Regions from separate parts of the Gorillibacterium sp. CAU 1737 genome, predicted to be linked through region 3. Evidence: predicted binding sites of a transcription regulator. Region 3 holds the regulator's gene; each other region holds the start of a gene.
The links. Region 3 encodes LexA, which represses DNA repair genes until DNA is damaged. Its sites were predicted from a motif close to CGAACATATGTTCG; they were not measured.

Region 1 (4,374 bases), on a different contig from region 3:
CGTAGTCCTGGAGGGCGAGTCCCTGACGGAGGAACAGATGCAAGAGATCGCTCGTGTGGTTGATTTTAATGAGACGGCGTTTCTCCTGAGCTCCGACAGGGCGGATGTCCGCATTCGCTTTTTTACCCCCGGCCACGAAATCAACCTGTGCGGCCATGCGACGATGGCCACGATCTTTGCTATGAGGACCAAGGGAATGCTTGACGGCAAGACAGAATGGACCATCGAGACAAAAGCAGGCGTTCTGCCCATCAAGCTGGCGGAGAGGGAAGAAGGGCTCTTCATCACGATGAGGCAGGCTGCTCCTCAATTTGCCTCTTTCGATGGCTCAAGGAAGCAGCTTGCCGCATCGATCGGACTCGAAGAGAGAGACTTGGCAACGGAACTGCCCATTGTGTACGGGAGTACCGGAACCTGGACGCTGCTGGTACCGGTGAGATCTCTTGCGGTTATGGAACGGATGAACCCGCAAAACAAGCTCTTTCCCGCGATTTTAAGCGCGATGCCGAGCGCGTCTGTCCATCCCTTTTGCTTGGAAACGCTAGACCCTGCTGCGAATATGCATGCCCGACATTTCTCTTCCCCTTACTCCGGCACCGTGGAAGATCCCGTTACCGGTACGGCCTCCGGAGTGATGGGGGCTTATTATGCGGCATACATTCAGGATGGTCCGGTTCTGGAGCTGCTGATCGAGCAGGGACAAGAACTGGGGCGAGACGGCAGGGTTCAGGTTACGGTTACGAATGGCGAGCAGATTGAAATTACGGGGACGGCGGTTTATGTGGAATCGTTCGAGGTTTCGATCTAGTCGCTCATCAACGCTCATTGACAGATTTCATAGGCGCCTTTTATAATAGGGAGTATCCATTAGCGGAAGCACCGCAGCGAAAGCCCATCTTTCGTTGCGGTGTTTTGTTGTTTGCAGGCATTTCGAAAAATGCGAATATATGTTCGAAAAAAGCTTGGCAAATGCCTCCGAATCGAGTAAAATAAACTTATCAAGTTGAGAGAAGGATGTGAGTCGATTGTCAGATCGTCGCGCTGCGTTGGAGATGGCATTACGCAACATTGAGAAGCAATTCGGCAAGGGGTCCATTATGAAGCTCGGGGAATCCACCCACATGCAGGTGGAGACGGTACCGAGCGGTTCCCTCGCTCTCGATATAGCTCTTGGAACCGGCGGGTTCCCAAGAGGAAGAATCATCGAAATCTACGGACCGGAATCTTCCGGTAAGACGACGATTGCGCTGCATGCCATCGCCGAGGTACAGAAGACCGGCGGACAAGCTGCTTTCATCGACGCAGAACATGCGCTCGATCCGCTCTATGCCCGGAAGCTCGGCATCAACATCGACGAACTGCTCCTGTCCCAACCGGATACCGGTGAGCAGGCGCTGGAGATCGCGGAAGCGCTCGTACGCAGCGGTGCTGTCGATATCATCGTCATCGACTCCGTTGCAGCCCTCGTGCCGAAGGCTGAAATCGAAGGGGAGATGGGCGACTCTCACGTCGGGCTTCAAGCTCGTCTGATGTCCCAAGCCCTTCGGAAGCTGTCGGGTGCCATCAACAAATCGAAGGTCATCGCGATCTTTATCAACCAGTTGCGGGAGAAAGTCGGCGTTATGTTCGGCAACCCCGAGGTTACGCCGGGCGGTCGCGCCCTCAAGTTCTACTCCACTGTACGGCTGGACGTTCGTCGGATCGATTCGATCAAGCAAGGCAATGATTTGGTTGGCAATCGCACCCGGATTAAGGTCGTCAAGAATAAAGTAGCTCCGCCTTTCAAGCAAGCAGAGGTCGATATGATGTATGGCGAAGGCATTTCGAAGGAAGGCAGCCTCGTCGATATCGGGACGGAGATGGATATCGTCGACAAGAGCGGTGCCTGGTATTCCTACGAAGGCGAGCGACTTGGCCAAGGGCGTGAGAACGCCAAGCAGTTCCTGAAGGACAACCCGAAGATTGCCGAGACAATCGAACGGAAGATCCGCGAGAACAGCAACCTGTCCACGATTGTTCCTTCGGCCCAAGAGGAAGAAGACGACGAGGATGCGCTTGAATTCGAAGAGAACGAATGAATAAATCCAGCCTATGAGCTGGTGGAATCTCGTGCCGCACCGGTGTTGAACCGGCGCGGCATTTGCCTATTGTGCGGAAACCCAAGGGGAGGAAGCGTGTGCGAACCCGACGAAAGGAGGCGGCTGCATGGACGACCAGGCGCCGAAAGCGAGAGAAACAGAGGGGCCGGATGGGCTGGCCGAACAAACCCCAAACAAGACCGCGATGATCACCCAGGTGGAACAGCAGAAGAAGAATCGCAGCCGATACAACCTTCACCTGGATGGGGAATATGCCTTCTCCGTTCATGAGGATCTTCTTGTTCACTATCGCCTCTTGAAGGGGGAGACGGTGAACGCTTCGACCTTGCAAGAGATTTTGCACGCAGATGAACGGCATCGAGCCTATTTGGATGCGGTACGCTTTCTGGGTGTGCGCTCTCGTTCGGTCGATGAAGTACGCAAGAAGCTGAAGAGCAGAGGGTATGAACCTCCTCTGATTCAACAGGTCGTCGCTCAATTGACCGAGCAGGGGTATTTGAACGACCGGGATTTTGCGGATTTGTGGACACGGGAACGCATCTCCCTTCAGAAGAAGGGGAGGAAGTGGGTGGAGCAGGAGCTTCGCCACAAGGGAGTCGACAAGCAGACCGTGGCCGAGGCAATCGGGCGCATCAACCCGGAGGAAGAAGAGGAACAAGCCTTGGTGGTGGCTACCAAACGCTGGAAGCTGCTCAAGGGAGAACCCGCTGATAAAAAAAGGAAGCTGTATGCCTTCTTAGCCCGGCGCGGGTATGCCCCACAGCTGGTAGGGAATGTGGTTCGACAAGTTAGCGCGGCTGAGCCGATGGACTCCGAAGACTGGGATTGGGAATCCCTGTGAATGGGTTTGTCACAGATGCCTTGCTTCGTTTGTCCGGAAACTTGACAACAATCTGAACAAAAAGATAAAATATTGATAACTCTTTGTGACAAGAGGAGATTCGCAAAGTAAAATCGCCAATTTTTACTTTTTATTCTGTACCATGCGAATCGTGAATCGGTGCTGTCGCAGTACTGATGAAAACATGTTAATCCAGAACTTCCTGGAAAATGGAATGGGCTAAAAACCGAACAAATCCCAAGCTACTCTACAGGGAATAGCGAGGAGGTGAAACAGGCAGATGTCGAGCATGCCAATATGGCTTGCGGCATTGATCTCCCTTCTCGTTGGCCTTCTTGGCGGTGGGATTGGCTATTTTATCCGGAAATCTCTTGCTGAAGCGAAGATTTCAAGTGCCGAACGTGCGGCCGAATTGATTGTCGAACAGGCGAAAAAGGACTCCGACGCCTTGAAAAAGGAAACGGTGCTCGAAGCGAAGGACGAAATTCACAAACTTCGTACCGAAGCGGAAAAAGAAATTCGCGAACGTCGAAACGAAACTGCTCGTCAAGAGCGGCGGTTGTTGCAAAAAGAGGAATCACTGGATAAAAAACACGATTCTCTGGAACGCAAAGAAGAACTTATGGCCAACAAAGAGAAGCGGATCGATGAAACGCAAGCGCAAATCGATCAGCTTTTGAAAACGCAAGTCGCCGAGTTGGAACGGATCTCTGGCCTCACCATGGAGGATGCGAAGACGATCATCATCACGAACGTCGAGCAGGAAATCCGTCACGAGACGGCGCAGATGATCAAAGAGATCGAAACGCAAGCCAAGGAAGAAGCAGACAAGAAAGCTCGGGAGATTATCTCCCTTGCCATTCAACGTTGCGCTGCCGATCACGTCGCCGAAACGACCGTATCGGTGGTTACCTTGCCCAATGAGGAGATGAAGGGCCGCATCATCGGACGCGAAGGCCGGAATATCCGTGCCTTGGAAACGCTCACCGGGATCGACCTGATCATCGACGATACGCCTGAGGCAGTCATTCTGTCCGGCTTCGACCCGATTCGCCGCGAGGTTGCTCGGAACGCACTCGAGAAGCTCGTTGCAGACGGCCGGATTCACCCGGCTCGCATCGAGGAAATGGTCGAGAAGTCCCGCAAAGAAGTGGACGAACGGATTCGCGAATACGGAGAACAGGCTACCTTTGAGGTGGGGGTTCACGGGCTTCACCCGGACCTCATTAAAATCTTGGGGCGTCTGCGTTTTCGGACCAGCTATGGTCAAAATGTACTCAAGCACTCGATGGAAGTGGCTTACCTGGCGGGACTCATGGCAGGAGAGCTCGGGGAAGACGTTACTTTGGCGAAACGTTCCGGACTTCTGCATGACATCGGCAAAGCGCTTGATCACGAAGTGGAAGGTTCTCACGTGGAAATTGGCGTGGAGAT
Region 2 (4,374 bases), on a different contig from region 3:
TGTAAAAGCAAATGGCTCCGTATGGAAAAGAAGCAAGCGGGGGTTCCCGTCTGCTCTTATAGAGTTGACTCTATGTTTTCGAAGTCGAGCTCCGCATAAACCCCGTAATGGTCGCTTGCACAATAACCCGTAACGGGAGAGATCTCCGTTCCAAACAAGCCAAAGGCCATCAGCTTAGGGGTGGGCTTCGGATAGGTTTCCTTGAGAAGAATCCAGTCGATCCTCGTTCCGGCGCTTTCCTGGTATCCGTTCCCTTTCCAGCGGGGATTGGAGGAGAGATCCAGGGTTGCCTTCGGCTCCACCCCGGTCCGATCCCGATACACAATCGCGAGATCGTCCCAAACCGGCGCCGCTTCCTCCCCATAAAGGCTTTGCTTACCGAACAGGAAGCTTTGCACGCTGCTTCCCTCCACACAATTGAAATCCCCGCAAAAGAGAGAGTAGTCTGCCCTGGATTGCTTGTTTTCCTGAACCAATGCCATGACTTGTCTTTCACGGCTTAGCACGCTGTCCCATGGCAAATGAACATTCATCACTTCCAGCGTATAGCCTCCAACCTGAACCGTCCCGATCAAGGCTTCGCCAAAGCGGTGCGTGGACACGAAGGGAAGCTTGCTCAGAATGGCCAATTCGCAGGTACTGCTGGGCTTATAGTAGGAATAGAAGGGGAACCCCCCTTTTTCCGAGATCCATCGGCAATGTTCTTCGTTCGGCACATCTTGCAGACACAATAGGTCTGCCTGTTGCTTTCGGATCTCTTCATGAATTTGATCGAGCCGTCCCGGCCATCCGCGTTTATCATTCCAGATGTTGTAGGTGACGATTTTCATTTTCGTTCCCCTTCCATGCTCAAAGTGATGGAATCCGCGACTTCACCACCCTCAATCTCACTAAGCCAGCTTCTTCCGTTTCCCTCTCATTCTGCCAAATGAACCTTTCCAGAGGCAATGGAGTGAACCGTTTCATAAAAAGTCTCCAAGCCCTCCTGAATGATCTGCCCCCCCCCTTGCTTCCCAGCCAGCCGACTAGCCGCCGCTCCGCGTCGCCCCGAGCGGTTCCCGGGTTTTCTTGAGCAGGCCGAGCAGTTGCGACACGTATTGCCCCAGCATGATGCTGAGCTGCGCCTTCATCACCTCGCGCACGATCCCGAAGCGGTCCTCATAGCCGCGACACACATAATGGTAATAATGAATCATGTCCGTCTGCTCCTCGCCGACGACCTTGATCGCCCGGAGGGAGAGCTCCCTCTTCACCGCTTGAAGGTCGCGTCCAATCTCGTCGAGAAGCACTTGGGTCGAAGCGAGGTAAAGCTTCTTCAAGGTCATCGTCGAATGCTCAATCTCCTGGCGGTTCCGTTCCACCAGGGTGACGAGGTGCGGCAGCAGGATGAAATTGCGGAGCATCTGCAGCTCCTCCGACTCCGGGGGACCGCTCCGCTTGCGGTCCTTGCGGTGCTCATATTGTTCCTGGTGTTCGGTGAGCAACATCTTGGAATTCCACCTTTCGTTGCCGTCGAGTTTGCTCATTTGTAATGCCCTCCGATCTGTTCTGCGCGCTCCCGCGCTACCCCTGAAGCCAGCAGCGACGATGCCCGCAGCAGGGCCGCACTGCCGTATCGATCCTGAATGCGGTCGATGGCCCGCTCGCGCCGGTAATCCCTTGCGCGATCCTCGAACAGGGTGAGCTGCATCACGTTGTCCGGGACGAGGGAGTCGAGCGAGACAAACAGGCGGCTCACCGGCGCACCGCTCCAATGCTTCGCGAACAAGGGCAGCACCGCCGCGGCCATCTCGTGCGAGAGAGAGGTCGGCTCGGGCAGGGTCGTCTGGCGCCCGAAACCCCAGGTGCGGGTGCCGTCGGTCTCGACCGCGCCGACCGAAACGACGCGCCCCATGTAGCCACGGCGGCGGGCACGGCGACTCACCTCCGCGATGAGCTCCAGCAGCACGACCTGAATGTCCGCCAGTTCGCCGTACAGGCTGCTGCGCAAAGCCTTCCCGTGGCTGATTGACTTCAGCTCCTTGCGGATGCTGGGTTCAACCGGACTCGGGTCGATGCCGCTCGCGATCTGCCAGTAGTAGTCGGCCTGGATATCGCTCTGCTTGCCCATCTCCCGCCGCATTCGCCGGCGAAAATCCATCTGCTCGAGCCGGGCAATGTCACCGATCTGCGTCAGTCCCATCCGATGAAAATGCCGAGTCATCGCGTTCGACACCATGAACATTCGGTGAACCGGCAGCGGCCAGAGCGTATTCTCCAGATTCGACGGATGGAGAGAGAAAATCCCCTTCGGTATCTTCTTGGCAAAGTTATCCGTCGCGGTTTTGGCAAGCACCTTGTTCGTGCTGATGCCCACCCGGCACCAAACCCCGGTTGACAGCAGCACGTGCTGCTGAATCTTCGCCGCCAGCGCCTCGGGGCTCTCCGGGCGGCCCGTCACATCTAGAAACTGCTCGTCGATGCTGTACGGCTCGACCCGGTCCGTGAAGGATTCGAAGATCGACGTAATGAAGAGCGAGACCGTGATGTACCACTGCATGCGCGGGCGAATCACGACCAGCTCGGGACACTTGGCCCGCGCTTGGCCGACTCGCTCCGCCGTCGTCACCCCGTACCCCTTGGCGACTGGACAAGCAGCCAGAATAATACCGGACTCGCGCTCCGGATCGCCGATCGCCACCGGACACTCCTCAAGGTCCGGACGCCCCGCCTTCTCAACTGAGGCATAAAAGGACTGCCCGTCGATCAAAAAAATCGTCTTCTCCCGCATGCAACCACCTTCAAATGGGAACATATATTCTTATCCTATTATAAACACGAATGTATGTTCTTATTCAATGGCTATTTTATGGAACTTGCGTGAACCGGATTAGCCGTTATACTGAAGAAAAAAGGAGGGATCGCCCATGTGCGGCCGCTACACCATCACCGTCACCCTGGAGGAGCTGGAAAGCATGTTTCGCCTGGGCCCTCTGGACAATCCGAATTACCGCCCCCGGTATAACGTAGCTCCGGGCCAGATGATCCCGGCCATCCTCGCGCACGAGGGGAAGAACCGCCTCGGGGAGCTGCGCTGGGGCCTTCTGCCCTCCTGGTCGCAAGGGGAACCGTCGGGGCGGCCGCTCATCAACGCCCGCTCGGAGACCGTTCACGACAAGCCCTCCTTTCGCGGGCTCTTCGAGCGCAAGCGCTGCATCATCCCGGCGGACGGCTTTTACGAATGGCAAAAGAACGGCACCGCCCGCAAGCCGTACCGGATCGTCCTGAAGGATCGTTCGCTCTTCTCCATGGCGGCGCTGTACGATACTTGGATCGGCCCCGACGGCCGCAAAGTCTCCACCGCCGTCATCCTGACGACCTCTGCGAACGAGCTGATGGAGCCGATTCATACCCGCATGCCCGTCATCCTCCGCCAGGAGGACGAAGCTCTCTGGCTCGACCGGACGAAGCAGGATTTCGAAGCGCTGAAGGCACTCCTGAAGCCCTTCCATGCGGGGGCGATGCGCGCTTATCCGGTCTCCCCCGCCGTCGGCAGCGTGCAGAACGACACCCCCGAGCTCCTGCGCGAGTTGAGTTCGTGAGAGAAGGGGGCCGAAAAATCCCTACTATATAGGAGGAGAATGAGATGGGGAAAGTGGTTCGACTGGTCGCAACTGTCGCGGTGATCACCGCTCTCTGGTTCGGCATCCTGTTCGGCTATCGGTATGGAGACGGCTCGTTTGATTGGCTGGTAGCCTTCCTCTGGTGGGTCGGCGGGATTGCAGCCAGCTTGCTGCTCTTGGCCTTTTCCACTGCGATCGACTGCCTGGAATCGATCAGCGTGCGCCTCGCTCGGCTGGAGCGGAGCCTTGTTCCAGGGCCTCCCCCTCCCGTCTCGGGCAATACGCGGGCCAAGCTGGACCAGTTGGACGGCTACACGATGGGCGGACCGCAGTGAGACTTGCTCCGTAAGGTTGTCATGCACCTGTCCCGCAGCAAAACAAAGCCGCAGCCCTCGCCACCACTTAAGGCGGGAGGACTGCGGCTTTTTCTCAACTTTTCTCATCGGAGAGGATTGGCTTCATTCTGCAGAAATCGCCCACAAATAAAGGGAGGCCAAGGAGCCACAAGGGGAATACCGACACCGGTATTCATCAAATTGCTCTCGGGTCAGGGACGGCAGGCCGTACAGCCTCATCATTCCACGGCGGATGGCGATGTCCCCCCAACTGACCACATCCCGGCGTTCCAGGGAATGAATCAGCACCATTTCGCCGGTCCATCTTCCAATGCCCTTTAGGGCCGTCAGCCTTTCAATGGCTTCTTCATCAGGCATTTCCTTCAGCTCGTCCAAAGAAAATGTTCCGCACGCAATGACCTGGGCAATCGCATGAA
Region 3 (4,374 bases):
ACTTACGGGACATTGTTCTCTTCATCCTCTACAAATTTAATGGATTCCAGCTGATATCTCATGGACTTCTTGAACGCGTCAATATAGATACGGCGAAGCGCGTTGCGCTCCTCCAGTTCTTCGTCCGTCAGCCCTTCTGTTTTGGCTTTACGCGCCAGCTCATTAATGCGGGCGATCGTATCGTCCATGCTCATGAAAGCACCTCCCCTGATGCGAGTATCTCTATTACTTTGCCATTCGAGCAATGCCTTGTCAAGCGGAGCCGACACGCCCAACGGACAGACTTGGCTAAACAAAAAAAGCAGGTCCTCTCCACTTGCACAGTTGGAGATGCCCGCATAATCTCTTCTTCTATATAGGGAATTGGCAAAGGGGGATCACTTCGAATCGGGGAGAATCAACAATTGACCGATCTGAAGCTGGGTCGAGGTTAAGCCGTTCACGTCTTTGATTTCCTGAAGGTAGGACCGAATGGAACGGCCCTCCGAATATTTGTTCGCGATGGCCCACAAGGTCTCTCCCGGGGCTACGTCAATGATGCGGCGACCTAGGGCCTTCTCTTCTAATGAGGGTTCCTGTGCAGGCTGTCCTTGCTGATAGAAGGCTCCTGTCCCCATGTGACGGCCTGCTGCCGCATTATCCGCCGTGGCATACGCCGTTACCAGGAAACCGCTGAACAACGAGAACACGATCAGCAGTCCAAGAATGAAGGCTCTCGAAACAAATGCTTGGGGCTTGTCAGCCGTATGAGTGCTTCCGGTTTGGCGCGTGTTCTTGAAGCGGCTCGAACCCATTCCTCTTCGGTTCCCTGCCTGACCAGAGCCATCATTTCTTCTCACCGTCTTCATCGACTCAACCGGTTCACAATAGTACATAACACTCATCGCTCATCAACCTCCAAACATTTGTTCTGCTTTTACTATAACGCGAACACATGTTCATGTCAACGCAGAAAACGAACTTATGTTTGTACGAACCCCTATTCTATGGTATACTTTCCTTAATTAATTCCCTCATGGAGTGATAAACGTGACGAAGCTATCGGGCCGCCAGCAGGCCATTCTTGAATTCATCCGCAACGAAGTCCGCGCCAAAGGATATCCGCCCTCCGTCCGCGAAATCGGAGAGGCAGTCGGGCTCGCGTCCAGCTCCACCGTTCACGGTCACCTGGACCGTCTGGAGAAGAAGGGCATGATTCGTCGAGATCCAACGAAGCCTCGCGCTATCGAATTGCTGTCTCCCGGCGATGAAGCGTCTACGCCGTTCTCTTATTCCGTCGCTCGCGTTCCTTTAATCGGCAAGGTAACCGCGGGGGTACCGATCACCGCTACCGAGAACATTGAAGATTACTTCCCTCTACCCAATCATGTGGTAGGCGATCATACGGTGTTCATGCTGACCGTTCAAGGAAGCAGCATGATCGATGCCGGTATTCATGACGGAGATTACGTCATCGTCCGTCAACAGAGCACCGCGAACAACGGCGATATCGTCGTCGCCATGAATGAAGACGACGAAGCAACCGTGAAGAGCTTCTACAAAGAGAGGGATTACATACGCCTTCAGCCGCATAACCCGACGATGCAGCCGATCCTGCTCAAGAATGTCTCCATTCTCGGCAAAGTCATCGGCGTTTACCGGGACATCCATTAAGAGAAGGCAGACACCGAATCAGCCAAGTCCAGCCTCTTCCACAGCATGATGCTTGCATGTGGAAGAGGCTGTTTTCTATTCTTGGGCTCAATTCTACAGAAAGCAGGTGCTTCATGAGCACAACCAACGGAGTCAGCTCTTCCTTCCAGACCTTTCTACGGGAGGCCCCGAATCATCAGGCTGCCTGGATGGAGGCCGTTCACAAGCTTGGGACCGCAAGCAGCCTCGATCCCAAAACCGAGGAGCTCGCTTACCTCGCCGTCCTCGCGGCCGTCCGCATGGAGAGCGGAATTCCCTTTCACGTCAGCCATGCGAAATCGCTGGGAGCAAGCCGTGATGAAATCATCAGCGCCATCCTAATCGGACTTCCCGCTGTCGGACAAAGTGTCATTCAAGCTTTGCCCGCTGCACTCGCCGCCTATGACCGCGAGGAGTAACAAGGAGGCCCTCGAGTCATGCCTGGCATGACTTGAGGGCCTTTTCTCTTGGCTTTCGCCTTGGATAATCGCTATAATCAGAGAAGCGATTCCAAGAACGGGAGGAACATCAATGATTCTGCAAAAGGGAGATACTCTGTTTCGCCAGGGGGAGTCCGGTCCTCTCTACCACATCAAAAGCGGCATGCTCAAGATTGTCCGCGTACATGAGGATGGAAGCCAGCTTTTGGTTAACGTCATTGTACCCCACGAAATTATTCCGCATCATTCCTTAATCAGCCCAAACCCCTATTATGGAACGGCCCTAGCGCTCACGACCTGCGAGATCGAAGTTCTGTCGAACAAGGAATGGTACCGGGGCTTGGAGGAAGATCCCGAACGGTTTCGAGCGATTGCCCTGCAGCTGCAGCTCAAGCTTCAAATGATGCAGCAGCGAATCGATCAATTAACCGAGGTATCCCCCGCCGCCCGTCTGAATCGGCTTCAAGAATGGTTTGACGCGTATATTCAACCGGCTTCCCTCACAGACCTGCTCACGCAGGGCGAGATCGGACAGATCATCGGGCTGCGACGCGAAACCGTCAATCGGCTTATGCGAAATCCCCGTCGCTGATTACGACAGAATCCGTTTTTGACCCGTGAGCTTTTGCAGAGGACCGATATCCTGGGTAAATTCCAGTGTTCCCAAGTAACGACCATCTTCTGCGCGTACAGCGAAATACTGAATATGGACAAACCGTTCCCGGAAAGGAATCCAGAAGCTCTCCTCATCCTTCACTCCAGCCTTGAAGTCTGCCAGCAGCTGATTCACGACATGAACGCTTTGCGGCGGATGGCAGTTTTGGACCGTACGGCCGATGACCGCCTTCGTTCTTGCGAAGATGCGATCCTTCCCGTGGGAGAAGTAACGAACCACATCATCCTCATCGATGAACGTGAGATCCACAGGCATGTGATTCAACAGCCCCTCCAGTTGCTCGATGGAAAGACTGCCGGTCGCCATCCGCACTCGGCCTGCTGCATGAGGCAGCTCTGCTTCTTCGGATTCTGCCGCTTCAGCCGGCTCGGGAACTCGTGCCGGGATCCATTCCCGCTCCGGCGCAGTCAAGCAGAACCCGATTTCCGCGCTTTCATGGGCGATCTTCAGCCATTCGTCCTCCGTCAACTTTTCCAAGGACATCGGCAGCAAAATATTCTCTTCCTTGACGATCATCTGGGTCACTTCATTCAGCACTCTTTCCATGAGCCCGTTCAGTTCGGCCGGAGCGGTTTCACCCGTTCTGAGCGCGGCCAATACCTCTTTGATGCCCAGTCGTACCCCGTCATCCACACCCCACATCACTTTCGTCGGTCCGTAGATGCCGTATCTTTCGAGGTAAGGGAACAGCAGATTTTCTTTGCGGCTGTAGTGTTTATCCACATCGTAGAGAAGCGAGAAGTCTTCGATCAGCTTCATCCGAGTCTCCTCGGACGGGTCTTTCAAATACCGATCCCTGTGCAGAGAAATGGTGAACGAGACCAGCCGCTCGATCTCCCGGTTTTCCAGCTTGAAGGTATGCACCGGATGCCCTTGCTGATCCTCTGGATTGGAAGAGCGGTGAATGTCTTCAATCGATCCGTTGAACAAGGCCGCGTGTACGCTGCATAGCCGTTGTACCTCCTCGACAGGAATCCCGTCCTCTTCCATGAGCGCTTGCTCCAGTTCGGAGATTTCGTGAACCGATACAGAGCCGACGGCTTCGTCAAAGCGTCGTTTTACGTCCTCCACTTGTTTTCCATCATGCAAATCCTTTATGATCTCCTTGAGCATTTGCCGGCGCTCCGGGCGCATCGAAGCAGCATGCTCACGATTGTTGATAATTTCGCTCATCATCGTTCCTCCTTCAAGTTTCACTTGATAACGATTCTCATCTCACTTCCTACACTACCAAGTTGAAGGGAACCATCTTGTGATTCAGATCACAACTTGCACACCAAAAAGAGGACAAAATGAAAATGACTCGATCGTGATACGATCCAAGCCCAAAGGAGTGTGATCCCCATGGAAAAGAAAGTGATCGCTCAATACCAAGAGTACCTGGAAGAGAGATTTACCAAGCGCATGTTATTTAAAGAAGCGGATCATGCCGTGTTTGTCCTGAACTTCGGACCCGGCCATACCCTTCCCGAGCATAAACACCCCGGCTCCATCGTGTACATTACCGTCCTCGAAGGCAGCGGCGTTATGACCGTTGCGGGTGAGCCGCATTCCGTCGAGAAGGGTGATCTTTTGCACATTTCCGGT
Region 4 (4,374 bases), 370 kb from region 3:
AAATGGAGCGAATTCCGAACGTATCTGAACAGCAATTCTCGCTTTCCCGGAGGCCTGGCTGAAACCACCGTCTTCCTGAACATGAGGGACAAGATCAACAGCGGCTTGATGGAAGTGGATTTCCCGATATCCGTTGGGATCTATGCCGCATCCCTCATGCTCCTGTACCTGATTTTGTTGAAGGCCTACATCATGAATTGGTCGTACATCCGCTACCGCTAACCACAAGGAGGGTTGCATTCATGCCCCAATCGCTATATACCATGAAAACCAAATGGGAGCCTTTCGCCCATGCCATGCTCGCCTTTTTCCCGAAGGGTCCGGATGCGGATTACTTTATCACGAACCCCAAGAGCATATTTCGAAATCGTTACGGCACCTTGAGCCTGCTCGATCGCATGGCGGGAATCGATTCTGCCTCCGGCCTATCCCAAGATTTGGAGTGGCGAATTTCCACAGGGATCCGCCATGAGTTCTCAAAGATCTATCGGGAATTGGAATGGCTCCCGGAGGCCGAACGAATGCAACGGATCGAAGCCATCACCCACAATCCTCTGCGGGAAAAGTATACCGTTGCCAATCATTATCTAAGAAGAATGCCTTCCGGAGGGATCGCAGCCTTCGACGCTACTTACAGTGTCTTCTATAGCATGGCCGGCGAACGGTTGGATTGGTTGACTGCGGACGAGACTTGGACATTGATCGGCCGCTCCGTTCACCTGGCGCAAAGCCACTATACCAATTGGTATGACTACTGCACGGGATTCGTAGCCGGCTTGGATTTCACGTTTCCAACGCAACTGCAGGATAAGAAAGAACGAGAGCAGCGATTAAGAAGGCTGCTTGGGCTCTCCGGCAACCTGTTGAAGGATGAACTCTTCCCGGATGTAGCCCGTGATGCTGAAGTTCGATTATCCTGACTGCATTCTTCTTCAGATTACTGAACAGGCAAGGGAGGGCTGTCCAAGCCCGCCCCTTGCCTGTTCGATCTTGCTACGAATAAAAACAGCAGGTTCATCTGAGCTGCATGAGCTCTGATGAACCTGCTGTTGTGATGTAGTGCGGTCAAGAGGACTTGAACCTCCACGTCATTGCTGACACTAGAACCTGAATCTAGCGCGTCTGCCAATTCCGCCATGACCGCATAACTTCCGCCGCTTGGGTAACCGCTTTGTTTCATTCGGTGTCTCTTGCGGACAAAAAGTAATATACCACGGACGCAAGTTTGATGTCAAATCTTTTTTTGGACTTTTTTTCTTGCCATTTTGCAGGAATTTCCCTTCTGTCATTATCTTGCAACTTGGATAAGAATGGGTTACAATGAAAGCAAACATACGAACGGAGGTTCGCATTATGGCGCTGAGCGCAATTGATCTGACCCGTCCCCCTGTTCCCACTTCCGCCGAGCAGCAATTGGTAAAGCACTATGTCCTCCTCCCCGTTCTGCTTACCCAGCTCCAGCAAGACCTCGATGCGATCCATGCTTCCACCATCCGCATCAGTCTGCCTCATGTTGTCGTGCTGCAGCGCATGATGGACTCGGTTCGCGTGGATCTCCGGCGCATCCGAGCGAACCTCGGACTGGCCGGAATTCGGATCTATTCCGAGGAACGAGGGGAGGAAGGCCTCTCCTGCCGCTATGTGTGCCGCGGGTATCGAGAAACCTTCCGTTTGTCCCGTGAGAATGTCGCCACCGAGCTCGGCCTGTTAGCCGGTCATTATATCGATGCCCGTTCTGCCTCCCAAGGCTGAACTTGATAAGTACGATCCAGCTTGAGGACGCGTCGGTTGAGTTTCTTGATCAACAAGAACTGATCGTCCCAAGCCATTACATAGCCTTTTACATCATTGGCCGGATCCGAATCACGGATGACCCTCACCCGGGTTCCTTCCAGCCGGTATTGATCCAATTGCTCGTTGCTGATCATGAAGCGGTCCTCCTTCTCGATGATGGTCCGCCCTTATTATCGCTCATAGCCAGGATGTGGTGCAAACGGCGGATGAAATGGGTATAGCCATTTCATCCGGGCCGGAGCACATTGACTTGTTCCTTTGGGTCTCTTATACTCAAGAGAGTAATGGAAAGGGGAAATTTTGATGTCGGTGAGTGTTCTTAACTAATCCAATTGGATACGGGTTGAAGTCGTTTGTAAGGCTGCATGGCAAGAGAAAAGGAACCTTCGGGACGAAAGTCTCTCCGGTTACCCTTCTGTTTGCGTGTATCCTGCGACGCTTCCCCATAGTTAAGAACAGCAACCCTCACCCGGCCGTTTCCCGACCGACCCAGGACCCTGCTGCCGCAGGGTCTTTTTGTATTCTTTTTTAGCGTTCCAATGGGTGTGCATGGCTAGCCGATGCACGACTCGAAGGCTTCTTTTCCATAGCCGCGTGAACCGCTAGAAGAGCTACAGGGGCTCGTTATACGGAGACATGGAGTGACGCAGCTTGCGTTCTCCATGTCTTTTTTGCGTGGTCCGGCTGTTTGATTTTCCCCAACGCCATCCCATTCATAATGTAGGAGGAATCCCATTGAATCCCGAAACCTTGCAAAAACTCGAGTATGACCGCATCAAACAAGACCTGGTGGAGCTTGCCGTTACGTTTGCCGGAAAGGCCAGACTTGCCGAGCTTGCTCCCCTCCAGAATGCAAGGCTGGCAGAGGACGCCATGCAGGAAGCGGAGGAAGCGATGAGGGTGGCCTCACGAAGCTCAGGCCTCCCCCTCCCCTCCCTTCAAGGAATGGAAGCTCCCCTCTCCCTCATGGGCAAGGGGTACATCCTCAGCCTGGAGGACCTCGGACACATCGCTTTGTTCCTTCGAGGAGTCGGCCAGTGGAAGCGATACATGCTGCAAAGAGAAGACATCGCCCCGCGCATCGCCGGTTACGCCCGGTCCTTGTATGAGCTCAAGTCTCTCCTCGAAGAGCTCGACCGGTCTATCCTCTACAGCCAGTTGCTTGATTCGGCCAGCCCGGAGCTTGGCAAGATTCGCAGGCGGCTGAGAACCGAGGAGGATCGGCTGAAACGCCGCATCGAAGCCCTTATGGGCAAGTACCGCAATTATCTGCAGGAGCCCTTGGTCACCAAGCGCGGCGATCATTACACCCTGCCGATCAAGAAGGAATACCGCAAGCAGGTTCCTGGGACCGTACTGGATGAGTCGTCCAGCGGCCAAACCCTGTACATCGAGCCGAGCGAGCTTGCCTCCATCCAGTTCGAGCTTTCCGCGATTCGAGCGGAGGAAGCGGTAGAGGAGGATCGGATTCGCAGCCTGCTGACAGGCTCGGTGGAGGCGAACCAGACGGAAATCCGCCTCAATGTGGAGCTTATCGCCCATTACGACTTCGTGTTCGCCAAGGGCAAATACGGCCACCGCCTGAACGGCCGCAAGGTAAAGATGAACGAAACCGGGCGCATTCGCCTGATCCAGGCTTCGCATCCGTTTCTCACAGGCAAAGCCGTCCCGCTCCATCTCTCGATCGGCGAGCATTATCGCGGGCTGATCATCACCGGACCGAATACAGGCGGGAAAACTGTCACGTTGAAGACCGTCGGTCTGCTGACCCTGATGGCCCAATCCGGTCTCCTGGTTCCGGCCTCCGAGGACAGCGAGCTATCAATCTTTCGTCTGGTGGAAGCGGACATTGGAGACAATCAGAGCCTCGACGAATCGCTCAGCACCTTCTCCGCTCACATGAAGAACATCCTGAACATGCTCCAGCAATCTGACGAGCGCACCTTGATCTTGCTCGACGAGCTGGCGGCGGGAACCGATCCCGGCGAAGGGGTCGGCTTGTCCATCGCCGTTCTTGAGGAGCTTGCCCGGAGAGGGGCAGTCATCTTGGCCAGCACCCACTTTGGGGAAATCAAAACCTTTGCCGCCGATACCCCAGGCTTCGAGAATGCGCGCATGGAGTTCGATCCGGAGAGCCTTCGCCCTTTGTATCAGCTCACAATCGGAGAGGCCGGAAGCAGCTACGCCTTTCAAATCGCGTCCCGTTTGGGCATCCCCGACTCCGTGATTGAACGCGCTCGCGAATGGTCTGCGCGAAGAACGCCACCTATGATCACCCTGAACCCGGAGAGCACCGAGAGCACACCCCCTCCACTGTCCGCATGCTCTTTGTCGGAAGCTTCCGCCCCCAAGCGGTCGGCGGCACCCGGCCATCCCTCGCCTCGCCAACCCGGACCAACGGCGAAGAAGCCTCTGAAACGCCCGGAGACGGAGAAGGAAGGCCAATGGAAGGTGGGAGACCGCGTCTTCATCCCTCACTTGAAGCAGTCAGGGGTCGTCGTTCGTCTGGCGGATGAAAGAGGAAATCTTCTCCTTCTGGTCAAGAAGGAAAAGCTTCTGGTGAACCGGAAACGCATCAAG

Region 1: recA (recombinase RecA) is a predicted target of LexA. The motif match lies at 941-954, and genes of this name have one in related genera.
Region 2: AAFN83_RS09220 (DNA polymerase IV) is a predicted target of LexA. The motif match lies at 2,818-2,831, and genes of this name have one in related genera.
Region 4: AAFN83_RS02140 (YhjD family protein) is a predicted target of LexA. The motif match lies at 1,336-1,349, and genes of this name have one in related genera.

Annotation. Positions count from the first base shown of each region.
Region 1 covers NZ_JBDQQO010000002.1:373,976-378,349, reverse strand. Annotated here, with positions in the region: gene AAFN83_RS06200 (PhzF family phenazine biosynthesis isomerase) at 1-808, shown strand, start outside; gene recA (recombinase RecA) at 1,026-2,078, shown strand; gene AAFN83_RS06190 (RecX family transcriptional regulator) at 2,206-2,940, shown strand; gene rny (ribonuclease Y) at 3,230-4,374, shown strand, end outside.
Region 2 covers NZ_JBDQQO010000003.1:402,691-407,064, reverse strand. Annotated here, with positions in the region: gene AAFN83_RS09230 (endonuclease/exonuclease/phosphatase family protein) at 57-830, opposite strand; gene AAFN83_RS09225 (YhjD family protein) at 1,026-1,526, opposite strand; gene AAFN83_RS09220 (DNA polymerase IV) at 1,523-2,770, opposite strand; gene AAFN83_RS09215 (SOS response-associated peptidase) at 2,907-3,581, shown strand; gene AAFN83_RS09210 (hypothetical protein) at 3,626-3,937, shown strand; gene AAFN83_RS09205 (DNA-3-methyladenine glycosylase family protein) at 4,061-4,374, opposite strand, start outside.
Region 3 covers NZ_JBDQQO010000001.1:824,660-829,033, reverse strand. Annotated here, with positions in the region: gene AAFN83_RS03850 (hypothetical protein) at 1-13, opposite strand, end outside; gene AAFN83_RS03845 (DUF896 domain-containing protein) at 3-194, opposite strand; gene AAFN83_RS03840 (LysM peptidoglycan-binding domain-containing protein) at 378-884, opposite strand; gene lexA (transcriptional repressor LexA) at 1,030-1,653, shown strand; gene AAFN83_RS03830 (carboxymuconolactone decarboxylase family protein) at 1,767-2,090, shown strand; gene AAFN83_RS03825 (Crp/Fnr family transcriptional regulator) at 2,203-2,703, shown strand; gene AAFN83_RS03820 (DUF438 domain-containing protein) at 2,704-3,960, opposite strand; gene AAFN83_RS03815 (cupin domain-containing protein) at 4,132-4,374, shown strand, end outside.
Region 4 covers NZ_JBDQQO010000001.1:451,219-455,592, reverse strand. Annotated here, with positions in the region: gene AAFN83_RS02155 (J domain-containing protein) at 1-222, shown strand, start outside; gene AAFN83_RS02150 (DUF1266 domain-containing protein) at 243-920, shown strand; tRNA gene AAFN83_RS02145 (tRNA-Leu) at 1,061-1,144, opposite strand; gene AAFN83_RS02140 (YhjD family protein) at 1,354-1,752, shown strand; gene AAFN83_RS02135 (hypothetical protein) at 1,719-1,928, opposite strand; gene AAFN83_RS02130 (endonuclease MutS2) at 2,530-4,374, shown strand, end outside.